3 regions of the Streptomyces sp. NPDC006012 genome follow, and region 3 is predicted to be linked to each of the others. Evidence: riboswitches for the same ligand, from Rfam matches in the RefSeq annotation. Region 3 holds a riboswitch; each other region holds the start of a gene.

Region 1 (6,057 bases), on a different contig from region 3:
GGAATGGCTCGTGGGCAAGCTCCTGGAGGTGCAGGACGCGCAGCGGGAGTTACCGTTTCCCGGCTACGCGAGCCGTGATGCGTTGCGCGGTTACCTGCTCACGCTGCGGGAGCAGAGCCCGGACGCCTACCGCCGGTTCGTCGACCGGATGCGGACCGCGGACCGCCCCGTGCCCGCGCCTGACCGGTGGTTCCCGTCAACGCGCTCTCCGAGTCCGCGCTCACCGACAGCACGCAACCCGACCTCGCTCACGTCGACCTCGCTCCCCCCGGCCAGGCTCACTCCGCCGACATCTACTGCGACGACACCGATCCCGAGACCGCCGACTCCGGGACTGCCCACTCCGACACGGCCGACGGCTCACCCACCCGCCTCGCTTCCGCCGACGCCCGCGCCCCGACGCTACTCGTGGACACCCGTGCCCCGGCCCCACCAGCGGACGCCCCCGTACCTTTGCCGCTCGTGGACTCCCCTGTACCGGCCCCACACACGGACACCCCCGCACCGGCTTCGCCCATCCACCATCCCGCGCCCGCATCCGCTGCGCCCGCCCGCGCCCCCTTGCCCGCACCGGCATCACCTGTCAGCGCCCCCGCGTCGGCACCGGCACCACTCGTCCACGACCCCACACCACAGGCGCCCGCCAGCGTCCCCGCGCCCCACACCCCCGCACCGGAGGCCCCCGCCCAGGATCACGGGTCGGCGAGGTCCGCCGATCACCTCGACTTCCGTGACGCCACCTTCCACGCCCAGGTGGTCGGCGTGCAGTACCTCACCTACCCGGTCGCGCCCGGGCCCGCGACCGGGCTGTGGGGCCCCGTGGACGAGGCCGACCCGGTGTGGTTCGGGGTGCGGCCGACCCGGCTCGTGCCCGGGCTGCCGGAGGTGCCGCCGTACGTCCCCCGGGACTGCGACGCGGAGCTGCGGGGCCTGCTGGGGCGGGGCGGACTGGTGGTGGTCCTGGGCGAACCGTGCGCCGGGAAGTCCTACACCGCGTGGAACGCCGTACGGTCGCTCGCGGAGGAGGGCTACCTGCTGTACGCCCCCGATCCGCACGACGACCTTCGCCGGCTGCCCGGCGAGCTGAAGGACAGTCCGGGCAAGCGGGTCCTCTGGCTCGACGAACTCAGTGACCACCTCGGCCCGGGCGGACTGGACCGGCGGCTGTTGCAGCGCTTCACCGGCCGCGGTGTGGTGGTGCTCGGCACGATGTCCGCGCGGGAGTACTACCGGCGGCGTTCCGGCACCGGCCCGGCTGAGAGCGTGCTGGCGCTGGCCCGCACGGTCGAACTGGCCCGGGAATGGAGCGAGTCGGAGCTTGAGCGGCTGGCCGGGCACACCGACGACCCGCGCGCGTACCCGGCCTACATGTGGAGCGGGCGGGAGGGTGCCGCCTCCTACTTCGCGATCGGGCACCTGCTGTACGACGAGTGGCAGCGCCTCGGCACGCAGACCGAGCATCCGCGCGGGCGGCTGCTGGTGCGGGCGGCCGTCGACCTGGCGCGGTGCGGCGTCACGGAGGCCGTGCCGGTGGAGCTGCTGCTGCGGGCGGCGGCCTGCTATCCGGCCCACGGCGCGGAGCGGGAGGCCCTCGAAACCGGGCTGGCCTGGGCCACGGCGCCGATGTTCGGGATTTCCGGGCTGCTCGTGGCGGGGGAGAAGACCGGCACGTGGCGGGCGTACGGGGCGCTCGTCGCTGAGGCGCTGCGGTCGGGCGGCCTGCCGCCCGTTCCGGACGACGTGTGGTGGACGCTGCTCGGGGACCGGGAGGTCGACCGCGCGGCCGTACTGGACGGGGCCCGGGCCGCGCTGCGACCGCGGGTGGACGGGGGCGACATCCCGGTCATCATGCGGTTCGCGTCGCTGACCGAGGGGACGGAGCGGGAGGACTGGTACCGCAGGGCCGCGGACCTCGGGCACCAGCCGGCGGTCCTCCAACTGGCGACGCTGCTGCTGCGCCGTGGCGACGACGGGCAGGCGATCCCGTACCTGGAGGCGGCTGCGCGACGCGGTGCGGTGGAGGCAGCCCGGCAGCTCGCCGTGATCTACGAGGTCCGCGCCCGGTACTGGTGGGACCGGAGCCGTTCCCACGTGCCCGCGCCCGATACCGTCGAAGAGTGACCGACCAGCCCCTCCCCCCGGCCTCAGCCCCCGCCGCGCCCTCCCTCTTCACCTGGGAGTTCGCCGCGGACCCCTACCCGGCGTACGCCTGGCTGCGCGAGCACGCCCCCGTGCACCGGACGGAACTGCCCAGCGGGGTCGAGGCATGGCTGATCACGCGTTACGCGGACGCGAAGCAGGCGCTGGCCGATCCGCGGCTGTCGAAGAATCCGGCACATCACGACGAGCCCGAGCACGCCAAGGGCAAGACCGGGATCCCGGGGGAGCGCAAGGCCGAGCTGATGACGCATCTGCTCAACATCGACCCGCCGGACCACACCCGGCTGCGCCGGCTGGTCAGCAAGGCGTTCACGCCGCGGCGGGTCGCCGAGTTCGCACCGCGGGTGCAGCAGCTCAGCGATCAGCTCATCGACCGGTTCGCGGCCAGCGGCTCGGCCGACCTCATCCATGAGTTCGCCTTCCCGCTGCCCATCTACGCCATCTGCGACCTGCTCGGCGTTCCGCGTGAGGACCAGGACGACTTCCGGGACTGGGCGGGGATGATGATCCGGCACGGGGGAGGGCCCCGGGGCGGGGTGGCCCGGTCGGTGAAGAAGATGCGCGGCTACCTGGCCGAGCTGATCCACCGCAAGCGCGCCGCGCTGCCCGCCGAGCCCGCGCCCGGCGAGGACCTCATCTCCGGCCTCATCCGCGCCTCGGACCAGGGCGAGCACCTCACGGAGAACGAGGCGGCGGCGATGGCCTTCATCCTGCTGTTCGCCGGGTTCGAGACGACCGTCAACCTCATCGGCAACGGCACCTACGCGCTGCTCACCCACGCCGGGCAGCGCGACCGGCTGCAGAACTCCCTCGCGGCCGGGGACCGGGCGCTGCTGGCGAGCGGGATCGAGGAGCTGCTGCGTTACGACGGTCCGGTGGAGCTCGCCACCTGGCGGTTCGCCACCGAGCCGGTCCACATCGGCGGGCAGCGGATCGCGGCCGGCGACCCCGTCCTGGTCGTTCTGGCCGCCGCGGACCGGGACCCGGAGCGGTTCGCCGATCCGGACGTGCTCGATCTCGGCCGGCGTGACAACCAACACCTCGGCTACGGGCACGGAATCCACTACTGCCTCGGCGCCCCGCTCGCCCGGCTGGAGGGCCAATCCGCGCTCGCCACCCTCCTCACCCGCCTCCCCGATCTGCGACTTGCGGCGGATCCGGCCGATCTGCGGTGGCGAGGCGGGCTCATCATGCGCGGATTGCGCACTTTGCCGGTGGAGTTCACCCCTGTCCGGTGATCGACCGGACTGCGAAATGCCGTACGCCCTTGCCGGAAAGGGAAAATGACAGCGTTTCACGGCTGTGATCTTCATGTGATCCGTGCGGCATTAACTTGTGACAAGGGATCGTATGCCTATACGTTCACCCCTCGGTGCGGTAGTCCGGCACGATCCACCGCACCGGTCAGTGCCGTCGCGCGAAAGGCTTCCGCATGCTCACCGGGAACGGTCGTCACCGTCGCCCCCGCCAGGCTCCGGCCCTCGTCGTCGCGGCCGGAGTGACCGGCTCCGCGATTGCCATCCCGCTCCTCGCCGCCACCGCCGCGAGTGCGGCCGACGGCACCACCTGGGACCGGGTGGCCGAGTGCGAGAGCGGCGGCTCATGGAGCGCCAGCACGGGCAACGCGTACTACGGCGGACTGCAGATCTCGCAGCAGGACTGGGACAAGTACGGCGGTGACAAGTACGCGGCCACCCCGGACCAGGCCAGCCGCCAGCAGCAGATCGCGGTCGCCGAGAAGATCCTCGCCGACCAGGGGACGACCCCCTGGGCCACCTGCGCCCTGCTCTCCGGGCTCTCCGCCAAGTCGGGCCATGTCGGGGTCGACACCGGCGTCACGGGTGGCTCCTCGACCGGCCAGAAGAATTCCCCGGAGAATTCGGAGGATGGGGAGGATTCGGACGAGTCGGGTTCGAAGGGTTCGGCGAACGGTTCTGGTTCATCTGGTTCATCTGGTTCGTCCGGATTGACCGGCTCGCTTGGCTTGTCCGACTCGCCGCCGTCGTCCGACACCTCCTCGGATTCCACTTCGGGCTCCCTCCTCGGTGGTTCGCCGTCCGGCTCTCCGTCGCCGAGCGCGAGCGCGAGTCCGGGTGTGGGCCATGGCGCGACGGGCGGGCCTGCAAAATCCGGCAAGTCCGACAAGTCGGCATCGCCTGACTCCAGTGCTTCGCCGGGAATCGGTGGTTCATCCACGGAATCCCCCGGTTCGGCCGATGAGGACAACTCCTGGCGGACCGGCGGCTCCTGGAGCCTGGTCGACACCGGTTCCCTGGACGGCGGCGGCCGTCACCGGGGTGGCAGTGCGGATGAAAGCGGGACAAGCGGGACGGGTGGCCGAGGGGCTGCGCCGTCCGGCAAGCACGCCTACACCGTCCGGGCCGGCGACACCCTCGGCTCCATCGCCGACTCGCTTGGCGTGGACGGCGGCTGGCACGCGCTGTACGCCGCCAACAAGAAGGCCATCGGTTCCGACCCGGATCACATCACCCCCGGTCAGACCCTGAAGGCCGCGGCTGAAGGGCACGCCGGATAGCGGGAGTTGGCATCCCGCTTCGGGCTTAATGTCCGCTTTGGTGAAAGTGTGGGATGAGTCTCAGAAGCCTTGATCGTCTTTGAAATTCCGCGGATCGCGTGTCTACGGTCATGACCGCTCGCCACCGCGGGCCCCGGCTGCCGCAACGCCGAATCCTGCCAGCGGCCGTACGGGAACAGCCGTCGCGTCAAGCGCCGTAGGCAGGAGCGGGGGACCCAAGGTAGGTGCCGCTGCGGTCGGTTGACCGAAGCGGCTAGGGGTGAAGCCGTGCCTCCACGCGGAGGTGCGGCCGGGCAACTCAACCGGCCCGAACCCGACAGCTCACCTCGCAGGCGTCGGTGAGGGGATCGATCCATGCTGTTCTCCAGCAAGGGCAAGCACCGTCGCCCGTCCAAGGCCACCCGTGTCGTCGCGCTCGCCGGTGTCACCGGTGCCGCCGTCGCCGTCCCGCTGATGGCCGTCGGCAACGCCTCCGCCGCCACCGCCTCCGAGTGGGACGCCGTCGCCCGGTGCGAGTCCGGCGGCAACTGGTCCATCAACACCGGCAACAGCTACTACGGCGGCCTGCAGTTCTCCGCCTCCACCTGGGCCGCCTACGGCGGCACGCAGTACGCGGCTTCCGCCGACAAGGCCACCAAGGCGCAGCAGATATCGGTCGCCGAGAAGGTCCTCGCGAGCCAGGGCAAGGGCGCCTGGCCGGTCTGCGGCACGGGCCTGTCCGGCAGCCCCTACTCCGGTGGCGGCTCCAGCGGTTCGGGTTCCGGCTCCAGCGGTTCCGGTTCGACCGGCTCCACCTCCAGCCGTGCCACCGAGCAGCAGGCCGCCTCCCGCTCCGCCGACCGCCCGGCCGCGAGCAGGACCGTCACCACCCCGACGGGCAAGAAGGTCAAGAAGGGCGACGGCGAGTACAAGGTCGTCAAGGGCGACACCCTCAGCTCGATCGCCGAGAAGCACCACGTCGCCGGCGGCTGGCAGAAGCTGTTCGAGCTGAACAAGGACATCGTCGAGAACGCCGACCTCATCTACCCGGGTCAGCAGTTCCACCTGAAGTGACCCCGGCAACCGCCTCGGGCGCAGGCCCCGGCCGCCGGCTCCGCGAGCGGCGGCCCGGGGTCCGCTCCTGAAGCGCTCCCCGGCCGGCCGGTGACCCCGCCGGTCCGGCCGCCGGTCAGCGAGACAGCCGGTCCGCTCCGGAAGCACTCCCCTCCGCCGGTCAGCAACGCGGCCGGTCCGCTTCTGATGCACTCCCCGGCCGCTCGGTGACCCCGCCGATCCGCTCCTGAAGCACTCCTATCAGACCGCTCCAGAACCGTCCCGGTGGTTGCTTCTGACTCCGGTGGTTGCCTTCTGGCTCCGGTGGT
Region 2 (6,057 bases), on a different contig from region 3:
GAGCCAGGCCAGGGCCACGGTGGGGACGGCGACGCCGTGGGCCGCGGCGACCTCGTCCAGGGCCGCGAGGACCCGCCGGCCGCGCTCGGTCTCCGCTAGCTCGGCCAGGTTCCCGCCACGCCCGCTGTCCACGGTCGCACCGGGGCGGTACTTGCCCGTGAGGAAGCCGGCGGCCAGGCCGTAGTACGGCAGGACCCCGAGCCCGGCGCGGGCGGCGACGTCCTGCAGGGGACCCTCGTAGGTGTCGCGCGAGACCAGGTTGTAGTGGGGCTGGAGCGCCACGTACCGGGCCAGTCCCTCGCGGTCGGAGAAGTCCAGGGACTCCTGGAGCCGCTCCGCGCTGATGTTGGACGCGGCGATGTGCCGCACCTTGCCGGCCCGCACCAGTTCGTCGAGCGCGCCGATGATCTCCTCGACCGGCACGTCCGGCTGGTCGAAGTGCGTGTAGTAGAGGTCGATGTGGTCGGTCTGCAGACGCCGCAGCGAGGCGTCCGCCGCGGCCTTGATGTTGGCCGCGGACAGTCCCTGGAATTCGGGATGCTGGCCGACCTTGGTGGCGATCAGGACGTCCGCACGGTTACCGCGTGCGGTGATCCAGTTGCCGATGACCGACTCGGACTCGCCGCCCTTGTTCCCCTCGATCCACGACGAGTACGTGTCGGCGGTGTCGATGAGGTTGCCGCCGGCCTCGGTGAAGGCGTCCAGGACGGCGAAGGACGTCGGTTCGTCGGCGGTCCAGCCGAAGACGTTGCCGCCGAGGACGAGCGGGAAGATCTCCAGGTCGGAGGAGCCGAGTCTGTGTAGGGAAGTCATGGTCATCATCAACGCACTCGCCGGAGGTCACCATTCCGCCGACGGACGCAAAGACCCCGTAAAAACACCTGACCGGCAGCCCTGGCGTCGGGGGGATGCCGTCAGGACCGCCGGGGATCAGGGGTGGGTCAGGGGGTGAGGCCCTTGTCGCGCAGCCAGGCCATCGGGTCGATGCCGCTGGACTGGCCGCCCGGGTGGACCTCCAGGTGGAGGTGCGGGCCGGTGACGTTGCCGGTGGCTCCCACGCGGCCGATGAAGTCCCCGGTGGTGACCTTCTGTCCGACGCTCACATTGATCGAGGACTGGTGGCAGAACCAGAGTTCGGTGCCGTCGTCGAGGGTGAGGATCGTGCGGTAGCCGTAGGAGCCGGCCCAGCCCGCCTCGGTGATCGTGCCACTGTGGACGGCCTTGATCAGCGCGCCCGTGGGAGCGGCGAAGTCGAGGCCGGTGTGGTAGCCGGAGGACCACATGGAGCCCGGCTGGCCGAAGGTGCCGGTGAGCGTGTACGAGGGGGTCGGCAGCGTGAACTGCTTGGCCAGCGCGGCCAGGCGCTCCTCCTCGGCCTTCTTCTTGGCGGCGGCCTCCGCCTTCTCCTTGGCGGCGGCGGCCTTGGCCGCGGCATCCTTCTCCGCCTTGGCGGCCGCTGCGGCGACCTGCTTGTCGGCGGCGGACACGGCGGCGGCGACGGCCTTGGTGTCGGCCTGGCCCTGCTGCTGCTCGGCCTGGGCCATGATGCGGTGGCGCAGCGCCTCGCCGGCGTCGGCGGTGCCGTCGGCGGTGTCGGCCTCGGTCACGCCGACGCGGCTCAGTGCGGTCGTGGAGCCCTTGGGGGCGTGCGAGGACGAGTCGTCGCCGAGCAGGGAGCCGACGGAGGGCAGGTCCGGCATGGAGATGGACACCGGGGGCTTGCCGGTGTTGGCGCTGGCCATGCCGCCCGCGCCGACGGCGGCGATGACGCCGACGCCGAGGACCGTGGAGCTACGGGCGAGTCCGCCGCGCTGCTTGGCGACGCGGTGCCGGCCGCGTATCGGGCGGACGGAGTCCTCGGTGGGGTTCCATTCCCCCCAGGTGCCCTGGGCCTCGTCGGCGCAGTAGCCGCCGTAGGCAAAGGTCTCGGTGCCGTACTGGCTCGGCGTGAACGGGGCTTCTGGGGCAGGCCGATTGGACGCCACGCAGGCGTACTCCTTTCCTTCCTCCGCCTACCGGGTTAGCTGACGGGTTCGGAGCAGGAAGGTCTCCTACGCGCTTGTACCGGCCGTGTCTCCACGGTGGTGTCCGCGCGATTCACCCCAAGATGGTGGTTCCCCGGTTCCCTTACGAGATTCGGCGCGTGAGCACGGAGCCGTCTCGGGTGACGGCTGGGACGACCGCGCTGCGTTATCGAACGTTAATAGACCCGGCGGCCAGATTCCAAGCCGTTCAGCTTGATCCTTAACGCAATCCGGTGCGGACTTACCGGTCATGCGCGGCGAAAAACGGGCGACTTGACCTCGGCTGCATCAAAAATCTGAAACCCGAGCGGACCTGACGGAGTTTCAGTTGTTATGCGGAGGGGGTTCGCCCGATCACCCGCCGTGACAATGACCAAGGGGCGATGTACGAGACCGCTGAATACGATGTGCGGGACCGCAAAAAAACTCAGGGCCGGAATCCTTGGAACTGGATTCCGGCCCTGAGCCTTCAGTAGCGGGGACAGGATTTGAACCTGCGACCTCTGGGTTATGAGCCCAGCGAGCTACCGAGCTGCTCCACCCCGCGTCGGTGATGACAACTATACGCCATGCGCAGGACAGCAAACGCACGCACGCCGGTACGGCTCCCGCCCGGTCGAGCGGGAGCCGGTGCGGTTCCCGCTCAGGCGAGCGGGAGAAGCCGTGCGGTTCCCGCTCAGTCGAGCAGATGTCGGTTCGGTTCCTTGGCCGCCGCCTCGTACTCGGGCAGTACGACGACGTCGACGCCCGCGGCCGTCAGCAGCCCGCTCCCGTCGGCACCCGCGACGAACGTGTCGGGCTCCCGCCAGGCGGTGACCACCCGTCGTACCCCCGCGTCCAGGATCAGCCGGGCGCAGGGCGCGGGGCGGGAGGCCCGGCGGGCGCACGGTTCCAGGCTGCTGTAGACGGTGGCCGAGGCCAGCCGCGGATCCGCCGGGTCGATCTTGGCGAGCGCGGCCTCCTCCGCGTGGACCACGGAGTCGTCCGCCTCCCGGGAGAACCCGCGGGCCAGCTCCGTACCGTCCGCGGCCACCACCACCGCGCCCACGCTGAACGCGGTCCGCGAGGGCGGGCACAGCGCCGCCAGCTCGCAGGCGATCCGCATCCAGTGCCGGTCCGCGGCGGCGGCCGTCCCGCCGGTTCCGGGCGCGGTCGGCTCGTACCGCAGCAGGACGACGTCGTCGATCCGCCGGGTCTCCAGCAGCCTGAGGCGTCCGCGCTGGTACTCCCCCGGCCCGAACAGCCGGGGCGCCCCGGGGGCCCCGACCAGCAGCGGCGCGACGACGAGCTGGAGTTCGTCGGCGAGACCCTGCCCCAGCAACTGGGTGTGAACGGTCCCGCCGCCCTCGACCATCAGCCGCCGCACCCCGCGCTCCTCGTACAGGTGCCCAAGGAGCGCCCGCCAGTCGATGCCGGGGCCGGGGCCCAGCGGGACGACGTCGGCCGCGAGTCCGGCGCGCAGCGCCCGCTCGGCGCCCCCGTCCGTCGTGAAGAGGACCTTCTCGCCGCCGGTGTGCCAGAACCTGGCGTCCGGGTCGAGGTCGCCCGAACCGCTGACCGTGACCTTGAGCGGGTACTCCGGACGGCCGGCCGCGAGCCGGGCGGCCCGCCGTTCGGCCGCGTTGACCAGGAGCCGGGGGTTGTCGGCGCGGATCGTGCCCGCGCCGATCAGGATCGCGTCGGCGGACGCCCGCACCGCGTCGACCCGGTCGAAGTCGGCCGGAGAGGAGAGCATGAGCCGCTCCGGGCCGGTGTCGTCCAGACAGCCGTCGAGGGAGACGGCGGCGGACAGCAGGACGTGCGGGAAGGGCATCTGCGTACTCCAGTGGGGAGACGTGCGGGCGGGGCGGCCGGTCCGGGCGGCGAGGCACCGGGGTGCGGGTGGACGGCGTACGAGTCGGGCTTGCTGAACTCGTGGCTTGCTCGACTACGGGCTTGCTTCAAAGGTGAAGCAAAATTACACGGGCCGGCGGGCGGTCTGCGGGCGCGGCCGTCGCGGGTGCGGTCAGGGGCTTCGTCAGGGATGTTCCGGGGACGCCGGCCGGGACGCGGTCACCGCCGCCGGCCCGGCAGCAGCCGCGCGGGCAGCAGTGCCAGGGCGAGCAGGCCCGCCGCGACGGCGTACGCGATCCGGAAACCCGCCGGGTCCGGTCCTGCGGCGCCCAGCACCACCGTGAGCAGCGCCGTCCCCACGGAGGCGCACAGCTGCGAGTTGATGTTCAGGGCCGTGCTCGCCGCGGCCACCCGGTCGTTCGGCAGGTCACGGGTGGCCGTCGTCATCGTCGGCATCAGCACCATGCCGGTGCCGATGCCCATCACCGTGGACGCGGCCACGACCCGCCAGGGCGCCACGCCGTCCTCGCCGACCTGAAGGGCGGTCAGCGCCATGCCGAGCGCGCCCACCGCCGTCCCGGCGGCGACCAGGCGCCGGGGCGGGACCCGGTCGACGATCCGGGCCGCCACCTGCATCGTCGTACCGACGGCGAGTGCGACGGGTATGCCCAGCAGCCCGGTGTCCGTCGCGCTGACGCCGCGCTGCTGCTGCCAGTACAGCGGCCCGAGCAGGGCCGAGCCGAAGTAGCCGCAGGTGAACAGGGCGAGGGTGGCGATTCCGGCGCCGAAGGTGCGCTCGCGCAGCAGCCGCAGGTCCAGCAGCGGTGCGCGGACGGTCAGCGCCCGGCGTACGAAGGCGGCGGCCAGCACCAGGCCGGCCAGGGCGGGCACGAGCGCCCCCGGCGCGGCGAAGTCACCCCGCGCGCCGCCCCGGGCGAGCCCGAACAGCAGCAGGGCCAGGCCCGGGGAGAGCATCAGCAGGCCGGGGACGTCCAGGGCGGGCGCCGCCGCCCGGCGCGGTGCCTCGGCCGGCAGCAGTCCGGCGGCGAGCACCAGGGCGAGCACCCCGACGGGCAGGTTGACCAGGAAGATCCAGTGCCAGGACGCGACGTCGACGAGCCAGCCGCCGAGCACCGGCCCGGCCACCGGCCCGACCAGGACGGGCAGCCCGAGCAGCGCCATCGACCGGCCGAGCCGCGCGCGGTCCGCGACGCGCAGGACCATCGCCATCCCGACCGGCATCAGCAGCCCGCCGCCCAGCCCCTGCACCGCGCGGAAGGCGATCAGACCGGCCGCGTTCCAGGCGCAGGCGGCGAGCAGCGAGCCGAGCGTGAACAGGACGAGCGCGGTCAGATAGGTGCGCCGGGCGCCGACGCGGCCCATCGCCCACGCGGCCACCGGGATGACGGCGGCGAGCGCCAGGGTGTACGCGGTGGCCGTCCACTGGATCGTCTCCAGCGGGGCGCCGAACGACTCCGAGAGGCTCGGCAGCGCGACGTTGACGATCGTCATGTCGAGCACGGACATCATGGAGCCGGTGATGACGACGGCGAGGATGCGGCGCAGCGCGGTGCCGTCCGGCGCGGCGTCGGCCGGGGCGGCACGGGAGGGGACCTGGCCGGCCTCGGACGCTGTCATGCCGGCCCGCCCTCAGCCCGCGTAGGGCCGGTCGGTGCGGGCGGTCCGCAACGCCCGTCCCCACCAGGAGAGCTGACCGAGCATGCCCTTCGCGGCGCCCGTGCACACGGCCGCGTCGCGCGGTGTGCCGTCCTCGTCGAGCCCGGACCAGGGGCCGTGCAGGCTGACCGAGTCGCGCATCGTCACCGCGTGCAACTCGGCGAAGACCAGGCGCAGTTGCTCGACCGCGCGCAGACCGCCGCCGATGCCGCCGTACGAGACGAAGCCGACCGGCTTGGCCTGCCACTGCACGTGGTGCCAGTCGATGAAGTTCTTCAGCGCGGCCGGGAAGCTGTGGTTGTACTCGGGGGTGACGACGACGAAGGCGTCGGCGTCGGCCATGCGCGGTGAGACGTCCGCCAGCGCGGCGACGGCCTCGTCGCTCGGCGTGCCGCCCCAGTCGGGCATGACCAGCGGCAGGTCGAGGCCGGCGAGATCGATGACGTCGAGGTCGAATCCGGCGTCGGCGGCGATGGCACCGGTGAACCAGTCGGCGACGGCCCGGCCCTGGCGTCCCGTGCGG
Region 3 (6,057 bases):
GATCGACTTCCCCGTGTCGTACGGCACGACGGTGATGGCCGCGACCGACGGCACCGTCCGCACGGAGTGGAACAGCGCCTACGGCAACATGATGATCGTGACGGCGAAGGACGGCACAGAGACCTGGTACTGCCACCTCTCCAGCTACCGCGTCGCCTCCGGCGCGAGCGTCAAGGCCGGGCAGCCGATCGCCTACTCCGGCAACTCGGGCAACTCCACCGGCCCGCACCTGCACTTCGAGGTGCGCCTGGCGGGCGGCCCGGCGATCGACCCGCTGCCCTGGCTGCGCAGCCACGGACTGGACCCGACGTAAGGGCTCCGCCCGCCCCTCGGGCACAATCCCCGTCCCACGGACTCAAGGCTTGTCCCACGGACATGGGGCCCGTTCCTCGAACTTGAGGCCCGTCCCCCGGTCTGAAAGCTTGTCCGTCGGGCGTAAGGCTCGTCCGACGGACGTACGGCCCGCACCGCGGACGACGCGGGGCGGGCCTCGGACGACGGCGGCGGGCCCGGTCTCAAGCAGCTACGGCGTCTTCACAGCCCTACAGCTTCTCCACCGGCGCGTACCGCAGCAGCAGTCGCTTGGGCTTTGCGTCGCCGAAGTCGATCGTCGCCTGGGCCTTGTCGCCCGTGCCCGCCACCGCGACGACCGTGCCGAGTCCGAACTGGTCGTGTGTGACCCGGTCGCCGACGGCCAGGGACACCACCGGTTTCTCCGACGCCCTGCGCGTGGCGAACCCGGACGCGCCCGCCCCGGACGAACGGGAACGGGACGAGGACAGCGAGGACACGACACCGGACGCGGGCCCGGAGGAGACAGGTGCCGGGGCTCCCGTCCGCTTCCACTCCACATGGGCGCCGGGAATCTCTTCCAGGAAACGTGAGGGCGGGTTGTACGACGGCTGGCCCCAGGCGCTGCGCATCGTCGACCGGGTGAGGTACAGCCGCTCGCGCGCGCGCGTGATGCCGACGTACGCCAGGCGCCGTTCCTCCTCCAGTTCCTTGGTCTGGCCGAGGGCGCGCATGTGCGGGAAGACGCCGTCCTCCATGCCGGTCAGGAAGACCACCGGGAACTCCAGACCCTTGGCGGTGTGCAGGGTCATCAGGGTGATGACGCCGTCGCCCTCCTCCCCGTCCGGGATCTGGTCGGAGTCGGCGACCAGCGCGACCTGTTCCAGGAAATCGGCGAGCGTGCCGCCCGGGGCCGCCGGGCCCGCTGCCCCCTCGACCGCAGTGCCCGCTGTCCCCTCGGTCGTCGCGCCCGCTACCCCTTCGGCGGTCGCACCTCCGCCACGCTCCTGTTCGAACTCCAGGGCCACGGAGGCGAGTTCCTGAAGGTTCTCGATCCGGGTCTCGTCCTGGGGGTCGGTCGAGTTCTGCAACTCGGCGAGGTAGCCCGTGCGTTCGAGCACCGCTTCCAGGACGGTCGCCGGTCCCGCTCCTGACTCGACGATCGTCCGCAGCTCCTCCATCAGCACGTTGAACCGCTTGATGGCGTTGGTCGACCGCGCGGCCATGCCGTACGCCTCGTCCACCCGGCGCAGCGCCTGCGAGAAGCTGATCTTCTCGCGCTGGGCGAGCGCGTCGACCATCGCCTCGGCGCGGTCGCCGATGCCGCGCTTGGGCACGTTCAGGATGCGGCGCAGCGGGACGGAGTCCTCCGGGTTGGCCAGCACCCGCAGGTAGGCGAGGACGTCCCGGACCTCCTTGCGTTCGTAGAAGCGGACGCCGCCGACGACCTTGTAGGGCAGGCCGACGCGGATGAAGACCTCTTCGAAGACACGGGACTGGGCGTTGGTGCGGTAGAAGACGGCGACGTCGCCGGACTTGGCCTCGCCCGCGTCGGTCAGCCGGTCTATCTCGTCGGCGACGAACTGCGCCTCGTCGTGTTCGGTGTCCGCGACATACCCGGTGATGGTGGCGCCCGCGCCCGCGTTGGTCCACAGGTTCTTGGGGCGGCGGGACTCGTTGCGCTCGATGACGGCGTTGGCGGCGGACAGGATCGTCTGCGTGGAGCGGTAGTTCTGCTCCAGGAGGATCGTCGTCGCGTCCGGGTAGTCCTCCTCGAACTGGAGGATGTTGCGGATGGTCGCACCGCGGAAGGCGTAGATCGACTGGTCGGCGTCACCCACCACGCACAGTTCGGCGGGCGGCAGGTCGTGCTCCTGCTCGGGCACGTCCACCGGGCGCTCGGCGGTCCCGACGAGTTCGCGCACGAGTGCGTACTGAGCGTGGTTGGTGTCCTGGTACTCGTCCACGAGGACGTGGCGGAAGCGGCGCCGGTAGTGCTCGGCGACGTCCGGGAACGCGCGCAGCAGGTTGACCGTCGTCATGATCAGGTCGTCGAAATCGAGGGCGTTGGCCTCGCGCAGCCGCGACTGGTAGAGAGCGTACGCCTGGGCGAGGGTCTTCTCGAAGCTCCCCCCGGACTCCGGCTGGGAGGCGCCCCCGGCCACCTCGGCGGCGTAGTCCTCCTCGTCGATCAGTTCGTTCTTCAGGTTGCTGATCTTGGCGCTGAATGCCTTCGGCGGGAAGCGCTTCGGGTCGAGGTCCAGGTCGCGGCAGACCAGGGCCATCAGGCGCTTGGAGTCGGCGGCGTCGTAGATCGAGAAGGACGAGGTGAAGCCGAGGCGCTTGCTCTCGCGGCGCAGGATGCGCACGCACGCGCTGTGGAAGGTCATCACCCACATCGCGTTCGCGCGCGGGCCGACGAGTTGTTCCACGCGCTCCTTCATCTCGCCCGCGGCCTTGTTGGTGAAGGTGATCGCGAGGATCTGCCCGGGATGCACCTTGCGCTCCGCCAGCAGGTGGGCGATGCGGTGCGTCAGCACACGGGTCTTGCCGGAGCCGGCGCCGGCCACGATGAGCAGCGGGGAGCCGGAGTGCACGACGGCGGCGCGCTGGTTGTCGTTCAGCCCGTGCAGGAGTGCGGCCGGGTCGATGACCGGCCGGGGGGCGCCGTCCCCGTAGTAGGCGTCCGGGTCCGGGGGCACGTCGAACTTCCCGCCGAACAGATCGTCCGGAACCTGCTCCGGAGCGTGCTCGTCCGCGGGCGGCGGGGGCTCCTCCTCCGGCCCGCGGGGGGCCTGGAGGTCCGCCAGGAAGCTGTCGTCAAAGAGGCTGCTCATCGCTCTCCGAGTCTAGGGCGCCCCACTGACAACCCGCCGCCGACCCGAGAACATGACCGGTGCCGCTCGCAGAACTTCGCCGCTGCCGCTCCGCCGTCCCGCCGTCCCGCCGCCCCCAGGTCCGGTCCCGGCCCGGACTGGCCCGGACCGGCCCGGACCGGCCCCCGGGACGATCGCGGGCCGATCCCACGACGTCACCCAGGGCCGACCGCGGTTCACCCCAGGTCGCCCCAAAAGCGTGACCGTTCCGCCCGGCCGCGATCCCGGACCGAGAACCAAACAGTCACATCCGCGCCCAATCCGCTCACCGACCGGAACCACCTGGTCACCCTGGAGGAAACTCACCGCCGGGTCACGAAAATGTATCGGGCATATCACCCACCAACCTTCACAGGGGCCACACGAGTTGGCTAGCGTGCCGGGCAGGCCGTACGACCCCCACCGGCGAGCCTCGCCGGGCCGTGCGGCCTCCGCCGAGTCCGGCGTGTCCCCGTGGCACGCGGGAGCCGGGGACCCACACCGACCTTGGGGTGAATCGGCCCAACCCCTCTCCGGGGAACGGCCGTAGGGCAAACCTTCCGAACCACCCGCCCGAACCCGACAGCTAACTCGGTAGGCGGAACACGGAAGGAGTCGCCTCTCTTGGCGTCGCACCGCAAGCCGCGCTCCGCGGGTACGCGCGTAGCAGGCATACGCACCCCCGCCCTCGCCACCGCCGCCCTCGCCTCCGTAGCCCTGCTCTCCCAGTCGGCCGTCGCCACCCCCTCCGACGGCGACAAGCCGAGCGTGGAGGAGGTGCAGAAGAAGGTCGACGACCTGTACCGGCAGGCCGAATCGGCAACCGAGCACTACAACGCGGCCAAGGAGCAGACCGGCGAACAGCGCAAGCGCGTCGACACCCTCCTGGACGACGTCGCCCGCCGCACGGACCGGCTCAACAAGGCCCGTGACGAACTCGGCTCGTTCGCCGCCGCGCAGTACCGCACCGGAGCCTCCGTCCCCGACTCCACCTCGCTCCTGCTCGCCGACAACCCGCAGGACTACTTCGACCAGACCCAGCTGATGGACCGGCTGACCGCCCGCCAGAAGACCGTGGTCGACGACTACGTCACCGAGCAGTCAGCGACGATGAAGAAGCGGCGGGAGGCCACGAAAAGCCTCGAAACGCTCACAAAGTCGCAGGACGAACTCAAGACCGCCAAAGCCACCGTCCAGACGAAGCTCTCCACCGCGCGCGAGCTGCTGACCAAGCTGACGGCGGAGGAGAAGAAGCGGCTCGCCGAGATCGAGAAGCGCCGGCAGGAGGAGGCCGCGCGGAAGGCGGCGGAGCTGGCCAAGCAGCAGGCGGCACAGCAGAAGAAGGAATCGTCGTCGACCACGGACTCGTCATCGTCCTCGTCGTCGTCCTCCTCCTCTTCCTCCTCTTCCTCGTCGTCCTCGTCGTCCTCGTCGGGTGGCTCCTCGTACGCCACCAAGGCCCAGAAGGCGATCGACTTCGCCCGCGCGCAGATCGGCAAGCCGTACGTCTGGGGTGCCACCGGTCCGGGCTCCTACGACTGCTCGGGGCTCACCCAGGCCGCCTGGAAGGCCGCGGGCGTCAGCCTGCCGCGCACCACCTACAGCCAGGTCGACGCCGGCACCACGGTCTCCGTCGCCGATGCCCAACCCGGTGACCTGGTCTTCTTCTACGACGACATCAGCCACGTAGGCATATACATCGGCAACGGGATGATGATCCACGCCCCGAAGCCGGGCGCCTACGTCCGCGAGGAGTCGATCTACTACGGCGGCGATTCGATCATCCACAGCGTGGTGCGACCGGCCTGACGCCGCGCGGGCCCGCGTCGAACCGATCCGCGCGGGCCCACATCATGGTGATCCCGTGCGGGCCCCAGTCATGCTGACCTCGCGGGGGCTCGGGTCATGCTGATCCCGCGCCTGCCGGCACGGCCTGGTCCCGTGTGGGTCCGCGTCACGCCTGTCCGGCGCCGGTCGGCACCGGCCCGGTCCCGTGTGGGCCCGCACCGGACTGAGCCGGGAGCTGGGAGCGGGGGCTGCGGCCGGGGGCGGTGTTGAGAAGAAGCTGAGAGTTTCCCGTGCCACGCTGGCGCCCCCTATCCCGCTCAGGAGCGCCTCGATGACCCTGATCAACGGCCTGCCCGCCCATGTCCTGCTGGTCCACGTAGTCGTCGTGCTGGTACCTCTCGCGGCACTGGCCCTGGTGGCGGCGGCAGTGTGGCCGCGCGCCGCCCGAAGGTTGGGGCCGCTGCTGCCACTGCTGGCGCTCCTCGCCCTGGTCAGCGTGCCATTGACGACGCAGGCGGGCGAGTGGCTGGAACGGCACGTGGAGAGCGACGCCCTGGTGCGGCGGCACACCGAGCTGGGTGACGGGCTGCTGCCGTGGGCCGTCGGGCTGTTCGTGCTGGCCGCGGTCGTGTGGTGGGCGGGGCGTTCCGCGCCGGCCGGGGAGCCGGGCGAGGGCCGCGGCCTGCGCTGGTCCGCCCTGCCGGTGCGGATCGTCGTGGGGGTGCTCTCGCTGGCCGTCGCGGTGGGAGCGGTGGTGGACGTCTACCGGATCGGCGACTCCGGAGCGAAGGCTGCCTGGCACGACGCCTACTCCAAGACGGCGACCGGGTCGAAAGACCAGCCCTGATTCGGCGCGGATTCGGCGCGGATCCGTCCGCGCCGAGCCGCCTGCGCCCGCTAGCATCGCGTGCCCCTCATGCCCCTCATGCCCCTCATGCCCCTCGTACCTCCGTGCCACCCGTGCCACCCGTGCAACGTGTGCCCCTCGTACCTCCCGTGCATCGTGTGCTACCCGTACATGAGGGTTATCGGTTCATGAGCGCCACGCGCGCGTGAAGGCGTCGTGTCCCGCACCCGCGCGTTTTTGGGGCGTACGCACGCGTGCCACGCCGCCGACCCGCCC

What was found. Region 3 has a riboswitch for cyclic di-AMP ahead of ACFYPJ_RS08500 (NlpC/P60 family protein). Riboswitches for the same ligand answer to the same signal wherever they lie in the genome.
Region 1: another riboswitch for cyclic di-AMP. It lies ahead of ACFYPJ_RS26375 (transglycosylase family protein); the one in region 3 lies ahead of ACFYPJ_RS08500 (NlpC/P60 family protein).
Region 2: another riboswitch for cyclic di-AMP. It lies ahead of ACFYPJ_RS33480 (M23 family metallopeptidase); the one in region 3 lies ahead of ACFYPJ_RS08500 (NlpC/P60 family protein).

What each region holds. Positions count from the first base shown of each region.
Region 1 covers NZ_JBIAIE010000018.1:240-6,296, reverse strand. The annotation lists gene ACFYPJ_RS26390 (hypothetical protein) at 187-2,121, shown strand; gene ACFYPJ_RS26385 (cytochrome P450) at 2,118-3,398, shown strand; gene ACFYPJ_RS26380 (transglycosylase family protein) at 3,593-4,696, shown strand; cyclic di-AMP (ydaO/yuaA leader) riboswitch at 4,879-5,046, shown strand; gene ACFYPJ_RS26375 (transglycosylase family protein) at 5,051-5,749, shown strand.
Region 2 covers NZ_JBIAIE010000029.1:77,209-83,265, reverse strand. The annotation lists gene ACFYPJ_RS33485 (aldo/keto reductase) at 1-813, opposite strand, end outside; gene ACFYPJ_RS33480 (M23 family metallopeptidase) at 942-1,985, opposite strand; cyclic di-AMP (ydaO/yuaA leader) riboswitch at 1,993-2,152, opposite strand; tRNA gene ACFYPJ_RS33475 (tRNA-Met) at 2,498-2,571, opposite strand; gene ACFYPJ_RS33470 (dihydrofolate reductase family protein) at 2,701-3,837, opposite strand; gene ACFYPJ_RS33465 (DHA2 family efflux MFS transporter permease subunit) at 4,077-5,495, opposite strand; gene ACFYPJ_RS33460 (NADPH-dependent FMN reductase) at 5,508-6,057, opposite strand, start outside.
Region 3 covers NZ_JBIAIE010000003.1:343,314-349,370, reverse strand. The annotation lists gene ACFYPJ_RS08510 (peptidoglycan DD-metalloendopeptidase family protein) at 1-313, shown strand, start outside; gene ACFYPJ_RS08505 (ATP-dependent DNA helicase) at 543-3,128, opposite strand; cyclic di-AMP (ydaO/yuaA leader) riboswitch at 3,590-3,762, shown strand; gene ACFYPJ_RS08500 (NlpC/P60 family protein) at 3,771-4,955, shown strand; gene ACFYPJ_RS08495 (DUF2231 domain-containing protein) at 5,266-5,781, shown strand.